Regions from separate parts of the Tatumella sp. UBA2305 genome, predicted to be linked through region 1. Evidence: predicted binding sites of a transcription regulator. Region 1 holds the regulator's gene; each other region holds the start of a gene.
What was found. The regulator LexA, encoded in region 1, represses DNA repair genes until DNA is damaged. The targets are predictions, from matches to a motif close to TNCTGTATGTACATACAGNA.

Region 1 (4,290 bases):
GGTGCCGCTGGTATAAGGCACGTTCCGCAATAACCGGGTGTAACATTCCAGCTGCTCAAGCAGTTGTTCACGGGTCAGTGAACGTTGCGGTGAGGCCAGCAGCGCGGTTACACACAGATTCATGGCGTTAGCGGCGCCAGCATTGTTAATCCGTACCATCACCTGGCGGGCAATGTCATTGACGACCGGGGTCATCCATGCCGGACGTTGGGGGTCTATCGGGTCGATGGCTTCGCGCCATTCCGGAACGTTATTGTTCAGGTAGTTAACCAGCGGCAGTGGTTCGCCGAAGTTAACATAGCCCTGCCCGAGGTTACGAAGCTTGCGCAATCCGCGCAACATCTGCCACAGGCTCTCTTTCTCTTTGGTCGCCCCGCGCAACTCTTTGGCATAAGTCGCCACTTCCATCACGTGTTCGTAACCAATGTAGATGGGCACTAACGTGATGGGTCGGTTTCCACCGCGCAGCATCGCCTGCAGGGTCATGGTCAGGGTACCCGTTTTCGGCTCAAGTAACCGTCCGGTACGGGAACGACCGCCTTCAACAAAGTACTCTACCGAATAACCACGGCTGAACAATTCACCGAGGTATTCACGAAATACCGTGGAGTAGAGTTTGTTACCTTTAAAGGTCCGACGGATAAAGAAGGCACCCAGATGACGGAATACAGGTCCGGCCGGCCAAAAGTTCAGGTTAATCCCGGCGGCAATATGCGGGGGCACCAACCCCTGATGATAAAGTACATAGGAGAGCAGCAGATAATCCATATGGCTGCGATGACAGGGAACATAGACCAGTTCATGGCCATCCTGGGCCAACTGACGAATACGTTCGCCGCCGCTGACGTTAATCCCTTTATATAACCGGCTCCAGAGCCAGCCCATCACGCGATCGGTAATGCGGATAGCTTCATAGGTGAAATCGGCGGCAATCTCTTCCATCATGGCCACGGCATTCTTTTGGGCCATATCGTAGGAAATCTTCTTACTGCGAGCCTCGTCCTCCACGGCCTTGGCAATAGCTTTCGATTGTAGCAGCTTATTGAACAGATCCTGACGAGCAGGAAGCCGCGGACCCACGGCGGCCAGCCGTTGGCGGGCAAAATGGATGTGGGCCACCCGGGATAACTTATGGGCAATGGACTGATCAGTCCCATGTTCATCGGCCATCTGCCGCAGAGAAACTTTTGGCGAGAAGCGCACAAAACTATCCCGGCCAAGCCACAGGATAGCGAAGAATTTCTGTACCCCGTTCAGCTCGCGCAGTAACGGGGTATTTTCTCCCTGGGTCTCTTTACCCGGAGCACGACCGAACATCACCGATACCGGAACCAGCTGAACATCCAGTGCCGGATTATTGCGGTGCAGATCCAGGTAATCATGGAATATTTTGACGGTTTCCTGATTCGGAGTGAAATAGGGCAGTAACCGTGGTCCGTCATGGATAAACACATGACGTGGCAGGAAATGGCCATCTATTTCAACGGGCAGCAATGGATCAGGCAGGTCATGCTTCAGGCACTGCTCCCGCATCGCCATGAGATCGGCTTTGGAATCGTACGGAAATACATAGATAATAGGACGTGTGGGATCCAGACCCAGTTCAGAGACAGGATCTCCCGGTATCACCTTGCTTTTCACCAGCAAAGATAATGGAAAACTCAGTAATTTATAATAAAGTTTACGCCAACCTGACATAGACAAATCTGTAGCCTCTTATGTTAGCAAAGCGGCGCAAGCATACCAGAAACTGCAAAGAATATCTGTGAGGATGCAAGTAAACATGTCTGAGATTGACGGAAATTTTATTCTGAAAAGGAGTAACCCCTGATGGCGGGTGCAACAGGAGGATGGCGACGGGTCATTAAAGCTGCAGGCTACTCGTGGCAGGGATTGCGCGCAGCATGGCAACATGAAGCTGCCTTCCGACAGGAAACTGTGCTCGCGATTATGGCGGTGATTATTGCTGCCTGTCTGAAAGTGGATACGGTCTCGCGTATTTTGCTGATTGGGTCAGTGGTACTGGTGATTATCGTCGAAATTCTCAACAGTGCTATTGAGGCGGTGGTCGACCGTTTTGGCCCGGAACTTCATCCGTTGTCCGGCCGCGCGAAGGATATGGGGTCAGCGGCAGTATTTATCGCTTTACTGCTGGCGGCCTTTGTCTGGATTTCTGTGCTATGGCAGTGGTGGTGAACGGTGGAATAGTCACCGACAGTTGTTTGTTTTATGACGGTTTTTAGTTTTCATTTCCCAAATACCTGTATATACTCACAGCGACTGTATAAACAACCAGGGGGCGGGATGAAAGCATTAACCAGCAGGCAGCAGCAGGTCTATGACCTGATTCGCGACCATATTCACCAGACAGGGATGCCACCGACTCGTGCTGAAATTGCTTCCCGGCTGGGATTCCGCTCTCCAAATGCTGCCGAAGAGCATCTGAAAGCTCTGGCCCGTAAGGGGGTCATTGAGATTGTTTCAGGCGCTTCACGGGGGATCCGACTGCTGATGGAAGAAGAGACAGCAGAAGGATTACCGCTGATTGGCCGTGTCGCCGCCGGCGAGCCATTGTTAGCTGAGCAGCATATCGAAAGCCATTTTCAGGTTGACCCGGCCCTGTTTAAGCCGGCGGCTGATTTTCTGCTGAGAGTCAGCGGCACTTCGATGAAAGACATTGGTATCATGGATGGCGATCTGCTGGCTGTCCATAAGACTCAGGATGTTCGAAACGGCCAGGTCGTGGTCGCCAGAATTGACGATGAAGTGACGGTTAAACGCTGGAAAAAACAGGGGAACACGGTACATCTTCTGCCGGAAAACAGTGAGTTTTCACCGATTGTGGTCGATGTCCGCGAGCAAAACCTGACAGTAGAAGGCCTCGCCGTGGGTGTTATCCGCAATGGTGAATGGCTGTAAACTGCCCTGATCTGTTCCGGCTTCTGGCCGGTATTGTAATCACGGCAATACGGGGGCGTTCTGAAGCAACGACCCCCGTGCCCGAAAGGTTAAGGCCAGCCTGCCTTAATCAGCATTCTGTAAAATAACCTCTCCCCATTGCCGTATACAGCCGCAGGATAGTCCATGTCTTTTTTTAACCGCACCGATAAACAACTCTGGCGACTGGCGCTGCCGATGATCCTGTCTAATATCTCCGTGCCGTTACTGGGACTGGTCGATACTGCGGTGATTGGCCATCTGAACAGTGCGATTTATCTGGGCGGGGTAGCTGTAGCAACCACGATTACCAGTTTTCTGTTTATGTTATTGCTTTTCCTGCGAATGAGTACCACCGGGCTGACGGCCCAGGCGTGGGGTGGAAAAAATAATCCGGCACTGGTTCGGGCACTGGTGCAGCCGATGATTGTCAGCCTGCTGGCAGGTCTGTTGTTTTTATTGTTTCGGCAACCGCTTAGTCATCTCGCCACCCTGGTAATTGGCGGCGACCCTGCCATCCTGTATCAGGCCCGTGAGTTTATTGATGTCCGCTGGCTGAGTGCACCGGCAACATTTGCTAATCTGGTCATTCTGGGCTGGTTGCTTGGGGTTCAGTATGCCAGAGCACCGGTCATTCTGTTGGTCGCCGGTAATCTGGTGAATATTATTCTGGAGCTACTGCTGGTACTGCATCTGCACATGGGGGTACGGGGCGCAGCCGGAGCCACTGTGATAGCCGAATATGTAACATTGCTGACCGGGATGGTGCTGGTATGGCGTGTACTGGCCCGGCAGGGAATTGATCCGCGCTCACTGCCGGGAGCCTGGCGGGGAGATATCAAACGAGTGCTGGGGCTGAACCGCGATATTTTACTGCGCTCATTGTTGCTGCAACTCTGTTTCGCCTCGCTGACTATGACAGGGGCCAGGCTGGGGGGCGATATTGTGGCGGTGAATGCTTTACTAATGATGTTTCTGTCGTTTACCTCCTATGCTCTCGATGGGTTTGCTTATGCGGTGGAGGCGGTCTCCGGTGAGGCCTATGGTGCGCGGCAAGCAGGGCGGTTACCTGAAGTCTGGCATGCTTCCTGTCGGCAGGCTGGCATCGTAGCGGTGGCATTTTCACTGATTTATGCCCTTGCAGGCCCCTGGATTATCGATATGCTGACCTCCTTACCCTCATTGCGCCAACTGGCCGACCATTACCTGATCTGGCAGATCATTCTCCCCCTTGCAGGCGTAGGGTGTTATCTGCTGGACGGATTATTTGTTGGTGCTACCCGGGGGAAAGAGATGCGTAACAGTATGGCGGTGGCTGCTGCAGGTTTCGGTCTGACCCTGTGTACGGTTCCC
Region 2 (4,290 bases), on a different contig from region 1:
TGAAATACTCGGTATTGCAGGACTTGCCGGAGCGGGCAAGACAGAATTGTGTAAAGCCCTGTTTGGTGCATCCAAAAGCAAACTGACCCGCGCACAATTACACGGGAAACCCTGGAAACCCCGTTCCCCCGCCGATTCTGTTGCCGCGGGCATTGCCCTGGTACCCGAGGAGCGCCGAAAAGAAGGTATTTTTATTGATGAATCGGTGGCAATGAATCTGTCGGTCAGTGCAGACGATCGCTTTTCTTCTCATGGATTTTTCAGCGTAAAACAGTCAGTACAATGGGCACAACAGATTATCAGCAAACTTGCCGTGAAAAGCAGGGGCCCTCAGCAGATATTACGACGGCTGTCCGGAGGAAATCAGCAAAAGGTTGCCATCGGTAAATGGCTGGCCAGTGAGTCTGACATCCTGATTTTCGATGAACCGACAAAAGGTGTCGATGTTAAAGCCAAATCTGATCTTTTCTGGTTAGTCGATCAGCTTGCCAGAGAAGGCAAAGGGATAATCTATGCTTCCGGCGAATTTGCCGAACTGGTCGGATTATGTGACCGAATCTGTGTTCTCTGGGACGGCAGGATCGTCGCCGAACTGGAGGGCAAACATGCCAGTGAAGAAACACTGTTACTTTATTCAACCGGAGGAACTCCTGCGTGAGCAGCACCCCTAATTCACCCGCTTCAACAACCCACTGGCACCAGCGGTTTTTTGATTTCCTGTACAAATGGGGAATGTTACTCACCATGGTTATCCTGTTGGCTGGCTTCGGTCTGACAGCCAACGGATTCCTGGAGCCTGATAACCTGCTGAACATTTTACGCTCCATCGCGATTGTCACAGTCATTGCCATGGCGGTAGCGGTTTCACTGACCGTTGGCGGGTTTGATCTGTCGGTGGGTTCCACGGCATCATTAGCCAATGCTCTGGTGATTTCAATGTTTGTCTGGCACGGCTACGGTACTACCACAGCCATCCTTATCACACTGGCTTTGTGTCTGCTGGTCGGGCTATTTAACAGCTTTCTGATTGTGGTCCTGCGCATTCCGGATATGCTGGCAACTCTGGCCACATTATTCGTGGTGCAGGGAGTCGCCATGACATACAGCTATGGCGGTTCCATCACTCAAAATATGGTAATGCCAAGCGGAGATATGGCTGAAGGCATTATCCCGGCAAACTTCAGCGTACTGGGTGAAATTCCAGGCATTGTGATCATCATGCTGGTTGTGACGGTGATTGCCCAGATTGGCCTGTCACTCACTAAACACGGCCGCCGGATGTATGCACTGGGAGGTAACCCCGAAGCCGCACGCCTTTCCGGCATCCGTACCACCCGTTATCGTGTTGCCGCCTACCTTCTGGCGTCATTGCTTGCCGGGCTTGGGGGTATTTTACTGGCTTCCCGTATCGGTTCATCACAGGTGAATGCCGGAAGTGGTTATCTGATGGATGCCGTCGCCGCCGCATGGATTGGCTTATCACTGGCCGGATCAGGAAAACCCAATGCCCTCGGCACACTGATTGGTGCCATTATTCTGGGTGTACTGCAAAATGGTCTGGTGATGTTATCTGTGCCCTATTATGCGATGGACATAATCAAAGGGCTGGTACTGGCTCTGGCGCTGGCACTGACCTATTTCCGGGGACGTCAGGCATAACCTACCCCGGGCCGGCACCTGATATCAGTGCCGGCCTGGAGTCGATAAATAATTACAGTCCTAACAGCAGCTGCCGCTCGGCATAAGGGTCAGGTAGCGTCACCTGCAGTCCCACCAGTCGGACCCCTCTGCCTGCTCGCCGTTCATCCCAACTCTCCCTCGCAATCGCCAGTAAATCCTGTTTATTCAGTACCTGCCAGACATGCTCACGGCTGGTTTGCTGAAAATCAGAAAATTTAAATTTCACCCCTTGCCGGGAAATGCGTAAATCAGGGCGAACTTTTCTCAGACGACGCTCCAGTTCAGGATAGAGTAATTCCAGAACTTCAAGACACTGCTCCCAACGATCGATATCTTTCTCCAGTGTCGTTTCTACTCCTACCGATTTGCGCTGCCGGTCAGCAATAATATTCCGCTCATCAATCCCATGGCTGCGCTCCCAAAGGACCCGTCCAAATTTACCAAAACTTTTCAGCAACAACGACAGCTCCGCCTGCCTGACATCCGCACAGGTTTTCAGCCCCATATCTGCCAGCTTTTTGGCTGATACCTGCCCTACTCCCGGAATTTTCTCCAGCGGCAACTGACAGATAAAACTATCCATTGCGTCGGGAGTAATGACGAACTGGCCATTGGGTTTATTCAGATCAGAAGCGATTTTGGCCAGGAACTTAATCGGCGCGACTCCGGCAGAAGCAGTGAGCCGTAATTCCTGCCAGATGGCCAGGCGAATATCCCTGGCAATCAGGGTCGCCGAACCATGAAACTGTGTACAGTCACTGACATCAAGATAGGCTTCATCGAGAGAGAGCGGTTCAATCAGTGAGGTATAGCGGGCAAAAATTTGTCGGATATGTTCAGAAACCTGTTTATAAACATCAAAACGGCCGGGGAGCAAGGTTAAGTGCGGACATAGCCTAAGGGCTGTTGCCGTCGGCATGGCACTCCTGACCCCGAATTTTCTGGCCGGATAATTAGCCGTGCTAATCACCCCGCGGCGTTCCCGGCTGCCACCTATCGCCAGAGGAATATCCTGCAGTGATGGATTATCGCGCATTTCCACGGCTGCATAAAAACAGTCCATATCGACATGAATGATTTTACGCATCCTTCAGACCCCGCTAAAAACAGAGTGACCACTGTATAAATGTTCAGTTAAAATTTCAACTATTGAGTGTCTGTGTACCTGTCTGCTTTTTAAACAGCGTCAGAAATCTGACAGACCCAACTATTGGAACAAATATATGCGTCTGTTGCTTGATAAAACTGCTGACAATGCTAATGTTTCGCTAAACCACCGCGATGTCAGATTAATCCGTAGCGATGGTATAAAAGACAGTATTCTCTCACTCTTTGTTCAAGGTAGCAGCATGCGTAAAATCGCACTTTTTCTTGCGATGCTTTTAATCCCGGCCTATTGTCTGGCGATGTTTGAGACTCCGGTCTCTCCACAGCAACCCGTCAGTAAAGAACTAAAACAACAATTGCTGGGTACCCCGGTATTTATTCAGATCTTTAAACAAGAACGTACGCTCGATCTGTACGGAAAAATCGGCAATGAATACCGGTTGCTGAACAGTTTTCGTATCTGTGATTTTTCCGGAGGTCTTGGGCCGAAACGAGTCGAGGGTGATTTTAAAAGCCCTGAAGGATTCTATTCCGTCAGGCTTAATCAGTTAAAACCTGACAGCCATTTCTACCGCGCCATTAATATTGGTTTCCCAAACCAGTATGATCGTGAGAATGGATACAGCGGTAACTATCTGATGATTCATGGTAACTGTGTATCCATTGGCTGTTATGCCATGACGAATGCCTATATGGATCAAATCTATACCTATGTGAATGCTGCACTGCGAAATGGCCAGTCTCAGGTTGAGGTGAACATTTTTCCGTTCCGGATGACCGACAGCAATATGCTACGCCACCGGGATTCGGCTTACATCGGTTTCTGGAAGCAGCTGAAACCAGGGTATGACTATTTTCTGAAGTATAAGCAGCCGCCGAACGTAACCGTTAATAACGGGCAATATGTTCTGAATCAGAACCCGTTCAGCAACAGCTCAGAGAATGCTTCAAAGACCTTCCTGGCGCTCACCCAGACAAAATAACTGCCATTCACCTGGCGCAATTTTGTGCCAGGTTTCATTCCCCGTTAATGGCTGAGTGGCTACCACCGTCACCACATCGTTCGGAGTTGTCTGTTGCTGAAAATCAATTTCAACATCCTGATCAAGAAGAGTCGCTTTGCCAAACGGGGCTCTGCGGGTGATCCAGTGCAGATTGGTCGAGCAGTAAGCCATCAGATAGCGCCCGTCCGACAGCAGCATATTAAAGACCCCCATTTGCTGTAGCTCAGCAGCCAGAGTCGCGATATACCTGAAAACCGCCGGCCAGTTCCCCGGCGTACGCGGATAACGGGTCGCAAGTTTATGCAGGATCCAACAAAATGCCTTTTCACTGTCGGTTTCACCGACCGGACGATAATTTCCGCTATCCAGTTTCTGGTATCCGTTGAGTTGTCCGTTATGCGCATAAGTCCAGTGACGTCCCCAAAGTTCACGGGTAAACGGGTGAGTATTTTCCAGCGAGACTATACCGCGATTAGCCTGACGAATATGAGCAATCACC
Region 3 (4,290 bases), on a different contig from region 1:
GAAAGCGACGATTATACAGGAAATAAGGGGATGAAACAGTGTGGTTTGATAGGCGAACAGCATAGAATAAGCTAAAGTAATCCTGACTACAGCGACTATAAAAACTGTTATTCTTAATCTGATACCTGAAGATGATGAGACCCCGATGAAATATCTGCAACTTGAGAATCTGGAGTCCGGCTGGAAATGGAAGTACCTGGTGAAAAAGCACAGGGAAGGTGAGGCCATCACCCGTTATCCGGAACAGAGTGCTGCGGAAGAAGCGGTGAGAATACTGATCACTCTTGAACACCGGCCTGGTGAAATTGCTGGCTGGATTGAGCAACATATGAATCCGGTGCTGTTTAACCGGATGAAGCAAACTATCAGGGCACGCAGGAAACGGCATTTTAACGCGGAGCATCAGCATACCCGCAAAAAATCTATCGATCTGGAATATCTGGTATGGCAAAGATTGGCAGGGTTGGCACAACGCCGCAATAGCACGCTGTCGGAAACGATTGTACAGTTGATTGAAGATGCAGAAAGGAAAGAAAAATATGCCTCTCAGATGTCGTCACTAAAACAAGACCTGCAATCGATTCTTGGACAGGACTCTAAAAGCAAATAGCTCTGAAGACATCAAGGTGTTAACGCACTTATCAGATTTATCGCCGTAAATAAAAAACCCCGCCTTAGCGGGGTTTTTTTCACTGTTACATATTAGCCCTGTGGCTGAGTAACAACGTCTTTGATACCTTTAACTTCGATCTCAACACGACGGTCAGGACCCAGACATTCGATCAGGGCAGCACGGCCTTTCACGTTGTCACAGGTGCTGCCGGTAACCGGGTCAGCTTTACCCATACCTTGTGCAGAGATTTTGTTTGAAGGGATACCTTTAGAGATCAGGTAATTAACAACAGACTGTGCACGCTGCTCAGACAGCTTCTGGTTGTATTGTGCTGAACCGATACGGTCGGTGAAGCCCAGAACAACAACAGAACCATCTTTAGGATCTACAGAGCTCAGCTGGGTGTACAGCTGGTCCAGAGCCTGCTGGCCGCTTGCTTTCAGAGTTGATTTGTTGAAGTTAAACAGTACGTCTGATTTCAGAGTAAAGTGTTTGGTTTCAACAACCGGAGCCGGAGCTGGTGCCGGAGCAGCAACAGGGGCTGGAGCATCATCCTGACCAAAACGGTAAGAAACACCCAGGCTCAGCATTGAGTTATCAGGACGTGCACCAACGGTCTGTGCATCACCAATGTTGTTAACCCACTGGTAGTCCAGACGGGTTGCCCAGTTCTGAGTGATCGCATATTCAACACCCACTGCTGCCAGTGGAGAAACACCGGTATCGTGGTCAGACTGACCGTTACGGTAGTCTTTACTATCTGCACGCCATACCATGCCGCCCAGACGAGTATACACGTCCAGATCGTCCATGATTGGGTAGCTCAGTTTAGCTGCTAACTGAACGCCCTGCGCTTTGAAAGCACCGTGGTTAGTTGAACCGTAAGGCATGCGGCCTAACCAGTCATAACCCAGTTCGAAGCCCAGGTACTGGTTTGCCTGATAGCCAACGAATGCACCGGCACCCAGCTGGTTCTTTTTAGGAGCGTTGCTGACATTGTTGTAATTGTTACCGTAGAACCCGGTATCGTGGTACTGAGACCAGCCCAGTTTACCACCGGTGTACCAGGTGTTATCTTTTGGTGCGGCCTGCGCTACGGTAGCGAAACCTGCCAGTGCCACTGCAATTGCGATAGCTGTCTTTTTCATTTTGCGCCTCGTTATCATCCAAAATAGGCAATGAGCATAAATGTTGCTCTTGGTTGTAATCCTTCGCCGGGTTGTATCGCTCGATTTTTACTCTGCCAAACAGGAGATTATTGAGCACCCTGGCGAGCTAAAGTCTACAACGAGATTAGAAAGTTACAAGTAAGATATGATGTTGTACAGTAAAAAAACAGCAAAATGTACACATCCTGTAACATTTAAAACTGAACTCTGGTCAGTGAACTTATCATAAATTGACCTTAACCCATTGTTGGCTCAGGAATGTCATGACTCTTCAGTGATTTATTTTTCTTCACGCAATTTTTTCTGAGAAAAATCTTATTTTAGCTCAATGTAGTAAGGGAGACTGAATTTTCAACCGATTTTCCTGTCTGCCGGGATAATTAAAGTCATTTTCCTCCCGCATTATCAGACCGAGAGTACGACCCTCTTTTGCTGCCTGTTCGAGTTCCTCACGTTCAGCCGCCGTTAAATGTTCGGGCAACCATGCAAGGACGACACTAAAATTTCCTGAACGAAGTGCTTTGGCCATCGCTCTCACACCGCCTTCGGCAGTGAGTGAAGGAACCTGCATACTTTTTTCCAGGGGTAATCCTGATTGCTGTAACCAGTGACGGTTTAGTTTATGTGCTGGTGTCAGCCATAGCTGCCAGCGGGACTGCTCACTAAGCTGCTTTAATAAAGGTAGCAGTAAACTGTTAAGTAGGGCAGGATGCTGCGCATGGTAACTTAGCTCACTGATGCAGCCGCAGACCTCAGAAGAGGGGGCTGAGTGACGGTGAATGTTGAAAGTTTCTGATTTCAGTAGCTGAGTACGCATTTTTTTACCCATCCGCAATGAACTGTATGTATATACAGTATTCCTGTTGTGAACAAAGATCAATCATTTTTCTGAAAACAGTTCGCAGAATCTTAAACTAATTCACCAAACTACGATTTATACATTGAACAACTAATCGCTTTTGTTTACCTTCCAACATGTTGATAAATATTATTTTATTGGCAGCTATGCCATTGCCTGAACCAGGGAGGTTCGCGATGAATATATCCGTTCAACGTGTTGAAGAATCAAAGAAACATCTGGCTGAATTAGGTGAAATTCAGTCACGTACCCAGTTTGGCGGGTACTCTTTATCAGTGGAAAAAATTGTCTTTGCACTGGTGAGTGACGGGGAGTTGTATCTGCGTGCCAGCGAAACTATGCAGCGCTACCTGCAGCAACGTACGTTACAGCCGTTCATTTTCCATAAACGCGGGCAATCAATTAGCCTGAACTATTTTAAAGTCGATTCCCGCCTCTGGCATCATACCGATGAGTTGCTGGAGTTATCCCGCGGATCACTCGATGAGGCCAGAGCATTACGTGCGGCACAAGTTAACTGCCAACGCCTTAAAGACCTGCCCAATTTAAGTATTCGACTCGAAATGTTGCTGATAGAGGTTGGAGTGACAACCACGACCCGGTTGAAAGATTTGGGGGCCAAGCAATGCTGGGCGAGGCTAAGAAGTAAAAACCGTCATCTTGGCCTGAAAACATTATATGCATTACAAGGGGCGATTTCTGGCCAGCACCAGGAAGTGCTGGCCAGAGAGGTAAGGGAAGATCTTAAACGCTGGTATCAGCAATTTACTCAGAGTTTGGTCATGACCCCGGGAAAAGCCACTAAAGGGCCTTCATTTCCTTCCTGATACTGATAATGTCGGGTAGCACTTTTAGTAACAAGCCAATCTGCTGCAGCATCACTGGCTCCTTGCTTTCCGGATTGGCTTCAATAGTGTTCATCTCTTTGATGAGTGAATGTAGTTTGTCGGTGATGTGTTGTTCGTTCTCAGGCGTGGCATGCAGAACATTTTCAGACAGGCTAACTGTATCGTCCAGAAGCTGTAATAAATCCTGTCGGTCGGTCTTTTCCCTGTGGGCTCCTAATGCCGAAATATAACTGAGAAAACTGTGATTAAGGCAAAGCACCCTGAACGCCAGATCTTTGACGGGCAGTGTCAGTCCATTTTCACTGTTCAGATTAGATATCACCAGTGCCAGCTCTGCATCAGAATTGTGCGCATCCCTGCGGGCAACACGGTAAGACATGCGGTTATCTTTACCTTCGTGGTATTGCTCCAGGATAGCATCCAGATACTTATTATTCGCGGCCAGTGCTTTGTTAATTACGTCGGGTAACTGACGATAACGCCAGTCCGGAAAAATCCAGGCTACGGCCATCCAGGAGAGAGCACAGCCGATAAGAGTATCTATAATTCTTGGCAGCGCAACATCAAAACCTTCACCTAACAGATTAAAACTGAGCAGGGCCAGTAAGGTGATGAATAATGTTGCCTGAGCATACTGAATAAGCCGGAAGGCAAAGAATAGCACTCCGCTGACCACTATCAGAATCAGTTGGCCCTGGATAGAGGGAACCAACCACAGTACTGGCAGGCCGATGATAATTCCGGCAAGTGTGCCAATGATTCTGAGAGCCAGACGCTTTCTGGTTGCAGCGTAATTTGGCT

Region 2: dinB (DNA polymerase IV) is a predicted target of LexA. The motif match lies at 2,797-2,816, and genes of this name have one in related genera.
Region 3: sulA (SOS-induced cell division inhibitor SulA) is a predicted target of LexA. The motif match lies at 2,620-2,639, and genes of this name have one in related genera.

The regions. Positions count from the first base shown of each region.
Region 1 covers NZ_DDVT01000013.1:17,993-22,282, reverse strand. The annotation lists gene plsB (glycerol-3-phosphate 1-O-acyltransferase PlsB) at 1-1,698, opposite strand, end outside; gene B3Z23_RS05825 (diacylglycerol kinase) at 1,831-2,196, shown strand; gene lexA (transcriptional repressor LexA) at 2,305-2,919, shown strand; gene dinF (MATE family efflux transporter DinF) at 3,085-4,290, shown strand, end outside.
Region 2 covers NZ_DDVT01000009.1:25,701-29,990, forward strand. The annotation lists gene B3Z23_RS03610 (sugar ABC transporter ATP-binding protein) at 1-658, shown strand, start outside; gene B3Z23_RS03615 (ABC transporter permease) at 655-1,659, shown strand; gene dinB (DNA polymerase IV) at 1,712-2,767, opposite strand; gene dpaA (peptidoglycan meso-diaminopimelic acid protein amidase) at 3,030-3,770, shown strand; gene B3Z23_RS03630 (class II glutamine amidotransferase) at 3,735-4,290, opposite strand, start outside.
Region 3 covers NZ_DDVT01000011.1:22,230-26,519, reverse strand. The annotation lists gene matP (macrodomain Ter protein MatP) at 146-610, shown strand; gene ompA (porin OmpA) at 703-1,761, opposite strand; gene sulA (SOS-induced cell division inhibitor SulA) at 2,108-2,599, opposite strand; gene B3Z23_RS04380 (TfoX/Sxy family DNA transformation protein) at 2,818-3,468, shown strand; gene yccS (YccS family putative transporter) at 3,443-4,290, opposite strand, start outside.